2 regions of the Brevibacillus sp. NRRL NRS-603 genome follow, and region 2 is predicted to be linked to the other one. Evidence: a T-box and tRNA genes for the amino acid it is inferred to sense, from the RefSeq annotation. Region 2 holds a T-box; the other holds one or more tRNA genes.
What was found. The T-box of region 2 lies ahead of tyrS (tyrosine--tRNA ligase). A T-box ahead of a tRNA ligase gene usually reads a tRNA of that ligase, here a tRNA-Tyr.
Positions count from the first base shown of each region.

Region 1: it has a tRNA-Tyr gene. The T-box ahead of tyrS (tyrosine--tRNA ligase) is inferred to sense a tRNA for this amino acid. The anticodon was not compared.

Region 1 is NZ_PXZN01000012.1:621,818-629,699, reverse strand. Features, by position in the region: gene C7R94_RS10060 (cytochrome c biogenesis CcdA family protein) at 1-417, shown strand, start outside; gene C7R94_RS10055 (TlpA family protein disulfide reductase) at 441-974, shown strand; gene C7R94_RS10050 (hypothetical protein) at 1,147-1,344, shown strand; gene C7R94_RS10045 (YycC family protein) at 1,632-1,802, shown strand; gene C7R94_RS10040 (thioredoxin family protein) at 1,830-2,396, shown strand; gene C7R94_RS10035 (hypothetical protein) at 2,463-2,780, shown strand; tRNA gene C7R94_RS10030 (tRNA-Tyr) at 2,873-2,957, shown strand; tRNA gene C7R94_RS10025 (tRNA-Leu) at 3,003-3,084, shown strand; gene edeQ (edeine self-resistance N-acetyltransferase EdeQ) at 3,241-3,678, opposite strand; gene edeP (edeine non-ribosomal peptide synthetase EdeP) at 3,979-7,882, shown strand, end outside.
Region 2 is NZ_PXZN01000012.1:157,129-165,010, reverse strand. Features, by position in the region: gene C7R94_RS08380 (hypothetical protein) at 1-1,626, shown strand, start outside; gene tyrS (tyrosine--tRNA ligase) at 1,693-2,961, opposite strand; T-box leader at 3,019-3,248, opposite strand; gene C7R94_RS08370 (ATP-binding cassette domain-containing protein) at 3,324-4,820, opposite strand; gene C7R94_RS08365 (DUF6138 family protein) at 5,137-6,801, opposite strand; gene C7R94_RS08360 (suppressor of fused domain protein) at 6,842-7,882, opposite strand, start outside.

The DNA.
Region 1 (7,882 bases), 460 kb from region 2:
GTTATTGGTTTGGTTATGCTTGGCGTGTTTAAAATGGATTGGATGATGCGTTCTTTTAAAATCGATTTAAAATCGAGGCCATTGGGGTATACTGGGTCCATACTGGTGGGAATGACGTATGCGGCTGGATGGACACCTTGTGTGGGACCTATTCTTTCAGGCATTATCGTCATGGGCGTATCCAATCCTTCAAGCGCCTTGGCTTACACATTGGCGTATACACTCGGTTTCGCCATTCCATTTTTTGTCATGACGTTCTTCATCAGTAAGGTGAAAGCGATTGTGAAGTATTCCGACCTGTTTATGAAAATCGGAGGAGCCATTATGATTTTGTTCGGTGTTCTTCTGTATACAGATAAACTGACGGATATTACACGCGTTCTCATTCAAATGTACGGAGGCTTTACGGGATTCTAACTCAGTAGGGCAGAGGTGACAAAATGAAAAAGTTGTTGCTCGCGGTGATCGTATTGTTGGGGGTCGGACTTGCTGTTTGGGAAAAGCCTCAAGAAACAGCCGCAATCGTAGCAGAGGTTCAAAAACCGGAAGTTGGCTTTGCGGCTCCTCATTTTACACTGACCGGATTGGACCAGCAGACGTACAAGGTAGAAGGAAAAAGGGCCAAACCATTGGTCTTGAATTTTTGGGCTTCGTGGTGTGGACCATGCAAGATGGAGGCACCTGATTTACAAAAAGTCTATGAAAAATATGGCGGACAGGTTGATCTGTATGGTGTGAACGTTACGAGCAATGACAGCCCGGAAGCAGCCATGGCCTTCGTCACCAACTACAAGCTGACATTTCCGATACCGATGGACGTAGCTGGAACTGTGTCGAACCGTTACAAGGTGTTGGCATTCCCGACTACTTACTTGATTGACGCGGATGGGATCGTACGAAAGAAGATAATTGGCATGGTAGATGCTCCTACACTAGAGCTGGAACTGCGCCAGTTGTTAAGTCCAAAACCATAATGAAGACATGTAAGTCGCTGGGGTAGAATTCTCCCGCGGCTTTTTCTATGTATTGACACGTATGACAAGGCCCATTTTGCAGGTACATATCTTGATTTTGTATGCTTGCCTAAAGAGCGGGGCTGTTCTCCTTCATAGACTGGAGTGATCTAGGGCAAAGGGAGGCAAACGGATGGCCAAGGGTAAAAAGATCAAGAAGAAGGACACGCGGCAGCACCCGAATCAAATGCAGCTGAAAATCGTAACGTCCCATACATGTCAAATTTGCAAGCAGCAATGCGCGCGAGGATTGGCATATCTGGAACAGATGTCTCGGCCCGGTGCGATCGGCTTTGGTGTACCGTGCATTCTCACAAGGCAGAAGCCATAGTCCGTCCTTTCCATGTGCGGAATATTCTGTTCACGAGAGATAGCGCTCCGCGTGCAGTGAGAAGGGAGCCACTGCCAGACTCTATTTTGGAGCTGCCTACCGGTGGCTCTTTTTTAAATTTTCATTAAGAATGTAGCCGGAGTACATGTGAAAGAAGGAGATCACTAGAGCCAACATGCTACAAAGTTCCAAGGCTACCCAGTGCCAGGCTTGTTTGCTGGCAGGTTTAACGGCTGTGTATTATACTGAAGAGACTGATGAAAGCAAGGGAAAGGAGCAAAAATGACATGCGTCCATTACAAATATCACCGGAGACGGCTGTCAAGCTGGCGGAAGCGCTTCAGGTACCCTTGGAGCGTCTCATGCACATGCCGCAGCACATCTTGTTGCAAAAAATGATGGAGTTGGCTAATCAAGAAAAGGAAGCAAACGAAGTAGCGCATAAAAACCAAGAATAGGCGAGCGATACAAAAGGAGGAGAAAAGATGGGGGCAAATGTAGCACATAAATTCCGTACGGGGCTCAAGCCACAAGCGTTTGTGGAAAGCATGACGAAAAATCAGGATACATACCAAAACTGGTCGGATGCATTTTCATGGGAGGATGAACAAGACCGTGCGTTTTTTGCCTCTCTCCAGCATCGTGATGACCTTAGATGCTTGATTTTGGCTGCGGACTGGTGTGGCGACGTCGTTCGCAACTTGCCAGTCGTCTTGCATGCCCTGAAAGAAACAGACATGCCAGTGGAAATTATGGTAATGGAAGAGCACCTCGATCTCATGGATGAGTTTCTTACTATGGGCGGTCGGGCGATCCCTGTTGTTATCTTCGCGGACACGGGTGGACATGTTCTTGCCAAATGGGGTCCAAGACCAAAGCATGTCCAAGCTGTCATGACGGCATTCAAACAACAAAACCCGGACCGAAACGCACCAGAATATGAAGACAAAATCAAAGTGGCGCGTGCCGAAATGCTCGAGCAGTATGGAGATGGCACTGGCTACCAGCAAGTGATTGTCAAAGAACTGAGAGAGCTGCTTTCCTCGATCTAATCTATCACATCAATAACAGGGCGGAGTCACGGCTCCGTCCATTTTCATGCAGAAGGGCTGAATAACATGTATTACTACGGGAATGAAACGATCATGTCTTTGGAGCAGGTGCTTCGCTTAAAAGCATCGGAAGTTCGAATTTTGGAGTGGGTACGTACCTACGAGTTTTTAGAAAACAGTTATGGGATAGATGAAGCTGTTCCCTACTTCTTGGAAATAAAATGCGAAGAAGGGCAAGTGAAGATTCGCAAAAACCGCATATTAGACTTCCCAGAATACTCCTGTGAGGGAGAAGCAACCTATCAAGAAGTAGACGAAGCCCTGCGCGTTTTTCACGAGTGGGCACAGGAGATCTTGGCAAAAAAAGAGAGTCAATCTAAATGAATATATTGACGTCAAACGAAGTTCATGATAGATTAATAAATGTCGCTTCTGCTTGAAGATAGTAGACACAGAAGATCGACAGCACATATTGTGGGGAGATAGTGAAGTGGCTAAACACGGCAGACTGTAAATCTGCTCCCTCCGGGTTCGGCGGTTCGAATCCGTCTCTCCCCACCATTGATTTTATATCGATGATGTGCTATTGTATTCATAGTTTTACTTGCCGGTGTGGCGGAATGGCAGACGCGCGCGACTCAAAATCGTGAGGGAAACCGTGGGGGTTCAAGTCCCTTCACCGGCACCATATCAAAAACGAATGCACACTAACCATGTTGTTTACAGATACATGGGAGGTGTGCTTTTTTAATTTACGGGAAAATAATTCAAACAGCGGCGACCTAAGACTTGATATTCATGTCTTAGGTCGCCGCTGTTTCATTTTTGGGTAACGAAAATTCGCTTAAAAGTTCAATTCGGCAATCGTCTCGCCAAACAGAACCATACCATTTTTTTGGAATCCGAGTGAAGCGTAAAGGTTTTCAGCTGCGACGTTTGCCGGGGCATAACCAATGACAATTTTTTGACAATCTTCCTTTGCTTTCAGGATATCAATAACTTGCGCAATCGCAGCACGTCCGTAGCCTAGTCGTTGGTACTTCGCATCAATTAAGAGTCTGTAAATCCAGTAGTTGCCATCGTCAGGGTCAAGCCCATACATGACAAAGCCAACCATTGTGTCATCATGGTATATGGCCAAAGGAACAAATGTAGTTTGAAACTTTGATTCAGCGATGGAGTAGAGGTTCGGGGCAACAAACTCGCTCTGTTCGGGAGTAGGCTCCAGTTCAATACACTCTTCCCAGTTTTCCAAAGTTACTTCACGAAGTGTCACAGACATCTAATCACATTCATCCTTCCGGGTGCTTGTTTTTACCAATATATTACATTCATCCTACGTGAAAAGACAGCCAAAATCAATAGAGTTCATAAATTTTTTTCTGTTCTAAGCAACGCTCGAGAAAGGGGGGAGAAATAGAATTCATTAAATTTTCATAAATAACATTTTATGGAAAATTCATTTGACACTATAGAAGATACATCTATATAGTTGGTGATGGAAGTATTTGTCATCAAGAATATTTTTTACCATGCACGAGTTGTGATTACATCTGCACAATTCCGAAAGGGGGGATATGCATTGCGCCAGGATAAGAAGCAATCGAAGGTCGGATACCCTTTAAGTCATCCACAAAAGCGTATCTGGTATACGGAAAAATTGCATCCACAGCTTCCTATCCATACGTTAGGTGGGGTGGTGCGGATTCAAGGAAAGGTAAAACTGGATGTATTGGAAGCGGCCATTCACCTGTTCATTCAAAAGAACGATGCTTTGCGACTCAACTATCGAGAGGAAGAGACAGTCCTTCAGTTTGTTGGAGAGTATGAACCGCAGCCATTGCAGGTGTTTGATTTCAGCCAGGAACCGAATGCCCCTGATCGGTGCAGACAATTCCTGCAAGCTTTGTTTGCAAAGCCATTTTCGATCGGACAAGAGCCTCTGTTCTACTTTTGTCTGATTCAACTGAGTGAGGAAGAAGCAGGGTATTTTGTAAAGCTGCACCATTTGATTGCTGATGGTTGGTCCATCTCAATCATGACAGAGCAAATTGCTCACTATTATGACACGTTGCTGGCTGGCGGTACCGTTCATGTTGGAGATGAACACCCTTATCAAGCTTTTGTCGAAAGGGAGCATGCCTATTCTCTGTCTGAGAGATTTGAAAAGGACAAGCGGTACTGGCGGGACAAGTTTCAGAGCTTGCCTGTGATTACGACATTACAAAAGGCAACAGATACTACCGAAGGCAAGCGCAAAGTTTATGCATTTAACCGGGAAGATTCGATAAGAATACGCCAGTTTGCAGACCAGATGAAATGCTCGCTAAATTCCTTGTTTGTGGCTCTCGTCAGTCTTTACCTTCAGCGCTGTACGAGGCAAGAAGAAATTGTGATCGGTACTCCGCTTTTAAACCGTTCAGGAAAAGTGGAGCGCAAAATATTCGGGATGTTCACCAGCACTATGCCATTTCGTCTGGCAGTTCCGATGGAAATGGATGCCTTCGATTATGTTAAATATGTCAACAGGGAACTCACCTCCTGTTTTTTTCATCAGAAATATCCGTACGATTTGCTGGCTCAAGAGTTAGAGCTGAAGAAACATGGCTATGACAGCCTGTTTCAGATTTGTGTGAATTATTACAGCACGCAGCTGCCCTTCACCCTCGGCGGGTACTCCGTGACCAATGAGGAGTTTTACAACGGTCACCAATTGTATTCGCTCCAAGTGATTATCAGAGAATGGGCAACAGATGAACGATTGACGCTGGAATTGGACTATAAGATAGCCGAGTACACGGGAGAGGATATTGACCGAATAGCGGATCATCTCATAAGGCTGCTCAATCAGATGATTTCGAATCCAAAAGTTCCGCTCTCCAATCTGAACTTCCTAGCTGACGAAGAGCTGGCACTACAACTCCATACGTGGAACGATACAGCGGCTTCCTATCCTAGGGAGAAGACAGTTGTCCAGTTGTTTGAAGAGCAAGTAATACGGTCGCCACACGGGGTGGCATTGGAGTCAGAGGGGCGTACGCTGACATTTCAGGAACTGCATGATCAAGTGAATCGACTCGCTCAATCGTTGCGAAACCGAGGAGTTGGCCCTGACGTAATTGTGGCGTTGTTGGCAGATCATTCGCCAGAGATGATCATCGGGCTGTTGGCCGTCCTAAAAGCGGGCGGGGCTTACCTTCCGATTGATCCTCAACTCCCTTCTCAGCGCATTGAATATCTGCTGTCTGATTCTAAAGCGGACTTGTTGCTTCGTCACACTTCGCGGACAGAGGATATTTCGTGGTCCAGAGAAATCCTGGAGCTTGGTGACTCGTCCCTGTATCTAAATGATGGCGCAATCCTGGAATCGGTCAATCAGCCAGATGATTTAGCCTATGTCATTTATACTTCAGGCTCTACAGGAAATCCGAAGGGAGTCATGGTTACTCATCGGGGGCTCGTCAACTATATTTCGTGGGCGAAAGACCGCTATCTCTCTTGTCCTGAAGAAGCGTTTGCTTTCTATTCCTCACTGGCATTTGATTTGACAGTTACGTCCATTTTCTGCCCGTTGGTAAAAGGAAATCGGATGGTTATCTATCCGCACTCCGATTCAGAGTTTGTCTTATCGCGCATCTTTAGCGACGGACGATCCCATGTTGTAAAGCTGACACCTGCCCATCTGTTTTTGCTACAGGAAATCGCGCTTCCTGCTACCACGGTGAAGAGAGTCATAGTGGGCGGCGAGGACTTGAAGGTGAGTCTGGCTGAGGCGATTCATGCCAAATGGAACGGACAAATCGAAATCCTCAATGAGTATGGCCCTACCGAGACAGTAGTCGGGTGCATGATCTATCAATACGATCCAGAGATCGATGTCGAAGGTTCTGTGCCGATTGGACATCCGATCAGTAACGTGCAGCTCTACGTTTTGGATTCATATGGGAAACCAATCCCAATCGGATCGACAGGAGAGCTATTCATCTCGGGAGATAGTGTGGCACGGGGGTATCTTAACCGCGAGGAATTGACGCAAGAGCGTTTTCTACCCGATCCATTTCAGCCAGGTAAAGTGATGTACAAGACGGGCGATCTGGTTCGCTATCGGCCCAATGGAGTCATGGAGTATTTGGGGCGGGCTGACTATCAGGTGAAAATTCATGGTTACCGCATTGAATTGGGTGAAATTGAACAGCAGCTCCTTGGTCATTCTTCTGTGCGTGAGGCAGTGGTGATTGATCGCTTGGATACGTGGGGGCGTAAATATCTTTGTGCTTATTTGATCACGGAAACATCTTTCCGGGAAAAAGAGCTCCGCGAAGAACTGGCAGGTCGATTGCCCGCATACATGATCCCTTCGCAAATCGTGCAGCTTGAGCAGTTTCCGCTGACCTCAAATGGCAAGGTAGATCGAAAACAGCTTCCGGAACCTATCATGGAGCGAAAAGGTGCGGAGGATGAAACCAGTCCTCGTGACGAGTTTGACAAGCTATTGGTTGAAGTGTATGAGGATGTGCTTGGTCGTTCACCATTTGGTCTACATGACCCGTTTTCCCAACTAGGGGGGGATTCGATCAAGGCGATTCAGGTTTCCTATCGATTGCATCAGCGAGGACTCAAGATTCCGGTAAGAGACATCTTGATTTATGACACGATTGCAGAATTAAAAGCGAGAAGTGACTGGAGCTGGGGAGTGGAACAGATCTCACAAGAGCCGTGTACTGGCGAGCTGCCGTCATCTCCCATCGTTTCTTGGTTTTTGTCACAACAGTTCCGCAATGCTGATCATTGGAACCAGTCTTTGCTCCTTGAAAGCAAGGAAAAAGTAACGCTGGAGGAGTTTGAAGCAAGTCTGTCTGCACTGGTTAACCATCACGATTGTTTGCGACTCAATTACTCGGCAAAAGAGGGGAAGCTCTTTTACAATGAGCGCCACCTGACGAATCGAGTGTTAGTATCTTACATCGACCTCTCTGCTGTACCGCAAGAGGAACAGGAGAGCAGAATGCTTGAGGCGATGAGAGCTTGCGCTGTTAGCTTCAAGTTGGAAGAATCTTTGCTGTTTACCGGTTGTCTCTTTGAGTTTGGTCCCGATCGACCTCAGCGATTGTTTCTGACGGCCCATCATCTTGTTGTGGACGGTGTCTCTTGGCGGATTCTCCTGGAAGATTTGATGAGCGCCTTGGCTAGTCTGAAACGCAATGAGCCAATTGCCTTGCCGGATAAAACACATTCGATGCAAGCGTGGATCAAGGAAGTCTCCGCCTTTTACCAGTCAGATCAGGCAAGCAAAGAAAAAGCTTATTGGGACATGTTTTCCATCCCGGAAGACAAACTTCCGACTGACTACGATTTTGGCGAAGACTTGGTAGAGTACAGCGCTACATCTACACGCACACTTTCAGCCGAGATGACGTCGCGACTGTTGACATCGGCCAACCGAATGTTCAACACGGGTCCCCAAGACCTATTGGTTGCAGCACTTA
Region 2 (7,882 bases):
ACGGGCACTGGTAACACTGTCATCGTCACAGCTCACACTCCGATTGCAGTGGTTACAACACAGTATGCATTGCACAAAAATAGCCCAGCCATCGATATCACCGTAAAAACCACCTACAAGCGAGAGGCAAAGGTTTTTCGTGAAGCGTTCGCCCTGCAATTCAAGCCAAATGCAACAGAGGTATATCGCAAGAATCGAAAAGTGGATACACAGAAATTCCAAGCTTCTTACTGGCTGGATCACCAAGGTGCGAAATTTGGTCAAGGGAAGCAAACAGCTTTTTTGTACCATGCCCCCAACGTGTCTTCACTTGAATTGAATACAACGCAAAAACAGCTCATTGTGAATCTGGATCACATGAACGATCACAGATACGTACAGCAAACCTCTACGAATCAAGTCGGAAAAGTCCGCCACGCTTCCGAATATCGCGCAAACGACGAACGGACGAATTCCTTTTCGCTGGTAGTTGGGTATCAACCGAAGCTCATGCCACGTTTTATGAGTCAGCCTTCTGGTTTTTTGGCGACACATGTATGGACAGAGCATGCTGACGAGCAGACGCTGCAAACGAATCGGGCTGTTTATTTCGGCTCCGAGAAGATTACATCGTCGGCACAAGCAACAGGGGGTTTTGTCAAACACCGGATTCCGGTTACGAAAAGCGTGTTTTATTCGAATCCGTATTTTCAACCGAAATCACCTGTCAATGTCGCCATTGCGCAAAGCCCTGAATTTTTGCAGTTTCTGGATGACCTCAATCGGAACGGTAATGATATTGGTCTACATACCCTCTATCCTTACGAATTAAGGCATTATCAAAAGACTACAGAGGATGCGTTGCAAGTAATGAAAGATCGCTTCCAGAGCAGGACATGGATTGACCATGGGTATTTGAAGTCTAGCTTTGCCTTTAACGCACTCGACATCCAAACGGCGAATTACTTGGCGCATCAATGGAAAAAATACGGCACGTCGTATTTTTGGCACTACAGCTCAGAAGATATCGCCAATCCGAATAATGGCCTTGATCTGTACCAAACCCGAAGAGGCGACTCCCTGCGGACTCCTCTCTATTGGTCGCATCCGACAGTGACTGGCCCGTTTTATTCCTGGTCGGCTGCCACCATTCCGGAAGATACACTGCCTCTGTATCGGGAGCAGAATCTCCAGCAGCTCATTCAAAATCGGGGGGTTTTTATCAACCATACCTACTTGGCAAGATGTCCGTCCAAAAAGCAAGGTGGGAAATTCGTCATACGAGATGCCAAAGGTAACTGGATTATCCATCCAGATTTTGACCGCTTGTTGAAGCGAATGGACGCGCTGCGCCATCAAGGCAAATTGCATTTGACGACCGTACGTGAAATCATGGATTATTGGCTCGCCCTCTCTCAAGTCAGGATGGAGTACGCACCAAACGGCTCTATTGTTCTGCACAATGATGGCAAGCTCAAGATTTCAGATCTTTCCATGGCGGCAAAAGCTTCCGAAGTTTATGTGAACGGGATAAAGCCGTCGCAAAAGAAAGCGGATGGCGACCTTATCTTTTGGTTCGATTTGGAGCCAAATGCAGTTGCGGTTATTGCTGCGAACAAAGTGGATAGTACGGCACTCCCGAAATGAAAGTAAAATCAGTGACCATACAAGAAGCTTCCCTAGCAGTTCCAGGGAAGCTTCTTATTCCTTCATCTATTGAGACAATTTTACCAAGCTGTAGTTTTTCTTGCCTTTGCGAATAATGATGAAGCGGCCGCCGATAGCGAGACTTGGCGTTACTTCCAGTTCCAAATCAGTAACGCGCTCGCCATTCATGGAGATAGCGCCTTTTGTAATATCCTCACGTGCTTGACGCTTGGATGGCTCAATGCCGACCTCTACGAGCCAGTCGACAATGTTCTTCGTTTCGAGAGTAGATTCATACGTCGGCATTTCTTTGAAGCCTTGTTCGATCTCATCTGCGGACAGCGATTTAATATCACCAGTAAACAAAGCTGCTGTAATGCGCTTCGCCTGCTCCAGCAATTCCTCGCCGTGCACAAATCTCGTCATTTCCTCAGCCAGCGCTTTTTGCGCCTCGCGTTTATGTGGCTCTGTCTGTACTTTTTCAGCCAACTCTTCAATTTGTTCTTTGGAGAGGAACGTAAAGTATTTCAAGTATTTCACAACATCGCGGTCATCGGTATTCGCCCAGAACTGGTAGAATTCGAATGGTGTTGTTTTGTTTGGATCAAGCCAGATGGCTCCTCCTGCTGTCTTCCCGAATTTCGTACCATCTGCCTTCAGCATCAGAGGAATAGTGAGACCAAATGCCTTTGCTTCCGGTCCTTCTTTTTTGCGAATCAGATCGAGACCGCTCGTGATGTTGCCCCATTGGTCGGAACCGCCGATTTGCAGCTGAACATCTTCATGTTTGTACAGATGCAGGTAATCCAGCGATTGCAGAATTTGATAGGAAAACTCCGTAAACGAAATGCCGCTTTCCAGTCTGCTCGACACAACATCCTTGGCAAGCATCGTATTGATGCTGAAGTTTTTCCCGTAATCCCGCAAAAATTCAATGACATTGATTTTGTGCGTCCAGTCGTAGTTGTTCACCAAACGGATTTGGTTGTCGCCTTCTGTAATGAACAGCTTTTTCATCTGTGCGGTGAGTTTGTCGACGTTCTCCTGAATTTGTTCCAGTGTTTGCAAAGAACGCTCGGATTGACGGCCGCTCGGATCGCCAATCGTACCTGTTGCACCACCGATCAAAATAACCGGGCGATGACCAGCGAGCTGGAAGCGTTTCAGTACCATGAAAGGAATCAAGTGACCGATATGCATGCTGTCACCTGTTGGATCAACACCGCAATATAACGAGACTGCTTTTTCATTCGTTAATTCTCGCAGCCCTTCTGCATCTGTTTGCTGATTGATGGCTTCGCGCCATTCGAGTTCGTCGATAATATTCACTGCCATACACTCCTTCAATCTCCTATGGTAAAAAACAAAAAATCGCCCCTTGTCTATTGTAGACATAGGGACGATTGAATAACCGTGTTACCACCCATCTTGCACGAATGGACCCAAGCGTTAACGCAGGCCATTCATGCCACTCGAAGCGAGTTATCGTTCGCGATTCCGCTCGGCATTACCCGAGATACTCCAGAGTGTAATTCGCTCGCTTATTGTGTACCGGGTTTCATCAACCCCCGGCTTTCTAGGACAGGGAATAAGCTGCTACTGGGCTCTTTCAACGTATGTTTCATATGAAATTAAAGTCAGTATATTGAATTCAAATAGCAATGTCAACCATGTAGCAATGATTCCGACACGATCCCTTATTTTATTTTCGTAAGACCGTCGGAAGTTAGTTCATAAACAGCTGTTGCGACTTCATGTAAATACCGTCGATCATGCGAAATACTGATAATCACACCAGCAAAAGCCGTTAAGGCGCGGCACAGAACAGGAGTCGTCAAAGGACTGAGGTTTCGCGTCGGTTCATCCAGTATCAATATTTCGCACTGATCCAAAATCATTTTTAACAGGAGCAATTTCGCTTTCTGTCCCCCAGATAAGTTCTTAATGGGTTGATGCATCTCATCTTTTGTAAATTTCATACTGCCTAGATGCGTAAACGCTTTTGTAATCGCATCTTTCATTCCTGTTGTGTCCAAGTATTCAATCGGTGTTTTGGTCGAATCCAGCCGGTCTTCGTAGTTTTGGGGCATGTACCCGATCTTTAAGGACGAGTGCTGGACTAGCTCATCCATGATCTTTTTCAGCAACGTCGTTTTTCCGATCCCATTTTCCCCAATAATCGCGACTTTTTCTGGCCCCTTGATCGATAAATGAATCTGTTTCGATAGCTGTTTGTTCGCTATTTGCAGTACTTCCAATGAATAGTCGAGAATTTGTTTACTACCGGGGACATGTACCGCTGAATCAAATCGGAATTCACTCGCTTCTTCCACACTCGGGACTTCTAGAAATGATTCCGACGCTTTCTCCATTCGCTCTCTTTGATTTTTCAAGGACTTAATTTTCTTTTGCAGTCGCGGATCGGACCGTACGTTCCGATGCTGATGCTCTGCTTTATTCCAAATGTCATGCCATTTCTCCATTTGCTTTCTATGATTAGAAGCTTGTTTTTTGGCTATCTGTTCTTGTTTGCTCAAATTGTTCTTTCGATTGGCGAGGTAAATCTCATATGGCTCTCTTGAAAACGTATATTTGGGAACTTGTTTGCGCTTCGTCAGTTCCATATGAAGGATACCGTTTGCTGTATTCGCAATAAACGTTTCGTCATGCGATACATATAGGACAGGAATAGCCGTCTGTTGAATAAACTCTTCTAGCCACTCCATCATTTGAATATCCAAATCATTGGTAGGTTCGTCCAGCAACAGAACATCATGCTTCTTTGCCAACAGACTTAAAAAGCGGTATTTGAAACGCTCACCACCGGAAAAAACGCCCAGCTTTTTATCTGAATCCAATGCATGAATCCCGAAATCATCCATCGCTCTCACTAGTTCTTTGGTCCATTGATTTTCGGCAAAAAAGTCGGCAACGGTCATTTGTTTTTCTTCGTCCGATAGCTCCTGTGAAAGAAAACCGATGGAACATTCGTTTCGCAACACGTTACCTGCAAATGTGCAATACCCGGCAATCATTTGTTCCGCGCAAATCAATTTTAATAAGCTGCTTTTTCCATTTCCCTCTTCCCCGATGATGGCAACCTTGTCACCAGTTTGCAGGGTCAGATCTAAATTTTGAATGAGAGTCCTGTCGTCTTTTTTGGTGGTAATCGTGATATTGTGCAGTTCAACCATTTTTGGATTCCCCATTTCGTTTTTACATTTCTCGTCATTTACTCTTTGTTCATCTGGATCACCCCCTTTTTTTGACAACAAAAAAAGATGCTTCTGTCCAATAAACAGAAGCATCTTGCTCTCGTACTAAAAATCGCTATATGAAAAATAGATCATACAGGAATTCAAGCTATAAATTTGCGGGTGAATTTGGCTTCTTGTTTATTTATTATAGGATTGGCTTTTCCAATAAATAAACAATTGCGCAAATGATTCACCCTCCGGTCCTTGCAGTTGACTTCAATATAGCACGGCCTTCTAAATACTGTCAATGAAGCTATTCGACCAAGGCTAGCAATTCTGCAAGCTTCTCTTTGATGGGGGAAGATTCCTTTTTTACCGCCTGTGCGAGCTTCTTGTTCCCGCCGAAAAGGCGATAAATAACCATTTCCCGATGGTAATCTTCCATCGTTGCAAGCTCCCCTATCAGTGCATTCACCAGTTCGGCACGATCGATGGTGATATTTTTCAAAGGCTTCGCCGAGTCGCTACTGCCAAGCACCAGAGAGACGAGTACAGGGATATTCTCTACGGTTACACCATGCGCCTCCATAAAAGCTATGGCAAAATCGTCCTGAGCCGACTGATGCTCCGTGTCGACCAGCTTCATATAGCGACGAAAGAGTGGAAAATAATCGCTACTGGACAAGCCGAGAGCCAATACCGCATAAGTGCCGGGCATGACGGATTTCTCACTAGGCTCTACATCCCCATACCACGCGAACTCCTCCATTGCAAGCTCGGCATATTCTGCGATTTTTGGATATAAAGCAGGATAACGGGACGCATTGGCAAAAAACTGGTGGAGACCTGACTTCGCCAGCTTTTTTACTGGCAAGTAATTCTTTTCGCTGCTCTTCAGCTTGAGCTTGTACCCTTTGGGAAATCCTTCACGCAAAAGGCCGTTGATAAAATCGATGGCTTCACCGTACGCGGCTTCCTCCTCAGATACAATCCAAATGTCGATCGCTTGCAAAACGTCATTGGCGCTTGCTTGAATCATACTGCTTTTATACTCGCTATCAAAGCGGCCGCTGCCCCGTTTTACATAGTCCGCAGCCCGCTTGGAGCCAAGCTGAACAGCGAGGTCCAAATACTTCTTGCGAGTATCCGGCTCCTTGTTACCTATTGCGAGAGCGACATACAGGAAAAAGTCCAGCTCCTCTGTTTTTGGTTCCTGACGCTCCTGCTCGGGTTTCAAAACCCAATCCAATCCATAATGCCCGGTACGATCAAAAAATTTGACTAAAAACCGCTCATTCGCCCAGCCTTTTAAAGCCAAAGCAGAGTGGTATGTCCACGAATCACTGCGTTCTTTATTGGAGCGCAGCTTTTCGCTAAGACGCTGGATGAGCGGTTCGATTATCTCCTGCTTTTGTTCCATCAAATCGGGATTGACGAGACAACGAGCGAAGAAGAAATCGTCTCTTTCTTTCGGACGTACAGGAAGCTCCGCTTTAATTTTTGTCTCGATGAATTGATCCAGTGCTTTTTTTAGACTCTCGCGTTTTCGCTCGTTGATGAAATGGCGAGAATGGCATTGCACCGATTGTTTCCACTCGAATTCGAAAACAAGCACTAAGTGGTAATTAAAAAAGTGAGATGCATAGTCCGTGGAGTGGAACAGAGCTTCCATTCGATCACACAGTGCGGGAAAAAACTCTTGCATGAGCATTTCCTCTGTAAGCTCCTCCATATAAGAACCCGCATCGTATTTGTACGAGTCGTCACTCCAACTGAATGGTTCATGGACATCTACGTGGATTTTGCCATTGGCCCAATTGTATTTTCCTTTTCTCCACGCCACTCGCAGGTAGTCTTTGACCCCCGCCTGCAGTACACTCCAGTCTTTGATCTCGTTGATCCGCTGGTTCTCTTTTTTGTAAATTTCTAGGATGGAAGTCCATACTTCATTTAGAAATGCTTCTGCTGCCTGATGCATTGACTTAACTCTCCTCCTCGCCAAAACCAGCGCTGCCGACTTAACCTATAACCTTGACGACATTGCCCTCGCTATCGGTAATATTGGTTTTTACAATGTTTATGGCAATTCCCTTCAGGGAAGGAATCTCAAAGCTGCTTTCCTTTGGAAGCAACTGCTTGGTAAGAGCACTCGTTGTCGCATCATCGATAACAACGCGAATGACGTCCTCTCCTGGAATGCATTCAGGCTTGTCTCCTGGCTCAAACACAACATGGACATCAGGTCCCACCAGTCTCAAGCTCTCCCCTTTTCGCATACGTCCGCGGAGAATTTTTCCGATGACTTCCGCTTGCTTAGCTCCCAGCCTCAGGGTCGAGGGCGTATTTTTCAAAAAGCCTTTTTTACCTGGCTCCCATCCTAGCTGGCTCACGAACAAATAGGCAGTGTTGGAGCCTTCTTGTTCCATTCCTTTTTGAACAGCATCGGAAACTGCAGAGTTGCGAAGGAGAGAATCCCGCTCAAGATCGGTTATGTAGGAAGGCATGTACGGCAAGCCAGATTGGAGTACGCCTCGTGTATTCCAAGCCATCATTGCATCGAGTTCATCACCTGTGATCCCGACCATCTGCAAAAATTGAACCCGACCATTCGGCGTATCGATTTCAGCAAGCTGTGGGTCCGTGACAAAAGCGAGCGCAGTCAGTTGGGTATCGGCACCCAAGCATATCGGTCCGTTCGCATCCAAATGATCCCCTGCTTGAAAAACATTGCCCGTGTTGAATACGTAACGCCCCATATTTTGAAGCAGATTCAGCGCCCAAGCAGGCGGTTCTTCCTCGTCGTCCTTTCGCGCCAATCGAAACGTCAATTCAAAGCCAAAACCGCTTTCCTCTTCATTCTCGGATTCTTTTTCATACAACTCGGTAAATCCATAGGTAACAAAATGCCAATGCGGGTAAGGCTCGTCCGCTTTGTAGGCGCTAATTCCATCTAATGGATCGGGACCACCCAGTGCATACGAGATAAGCGTGCCGTAATGTTTAGGCTCCTGTTCTCCATAAATCTTCCTCATCTCCTGATCAATGGCATCCCAGCCAGC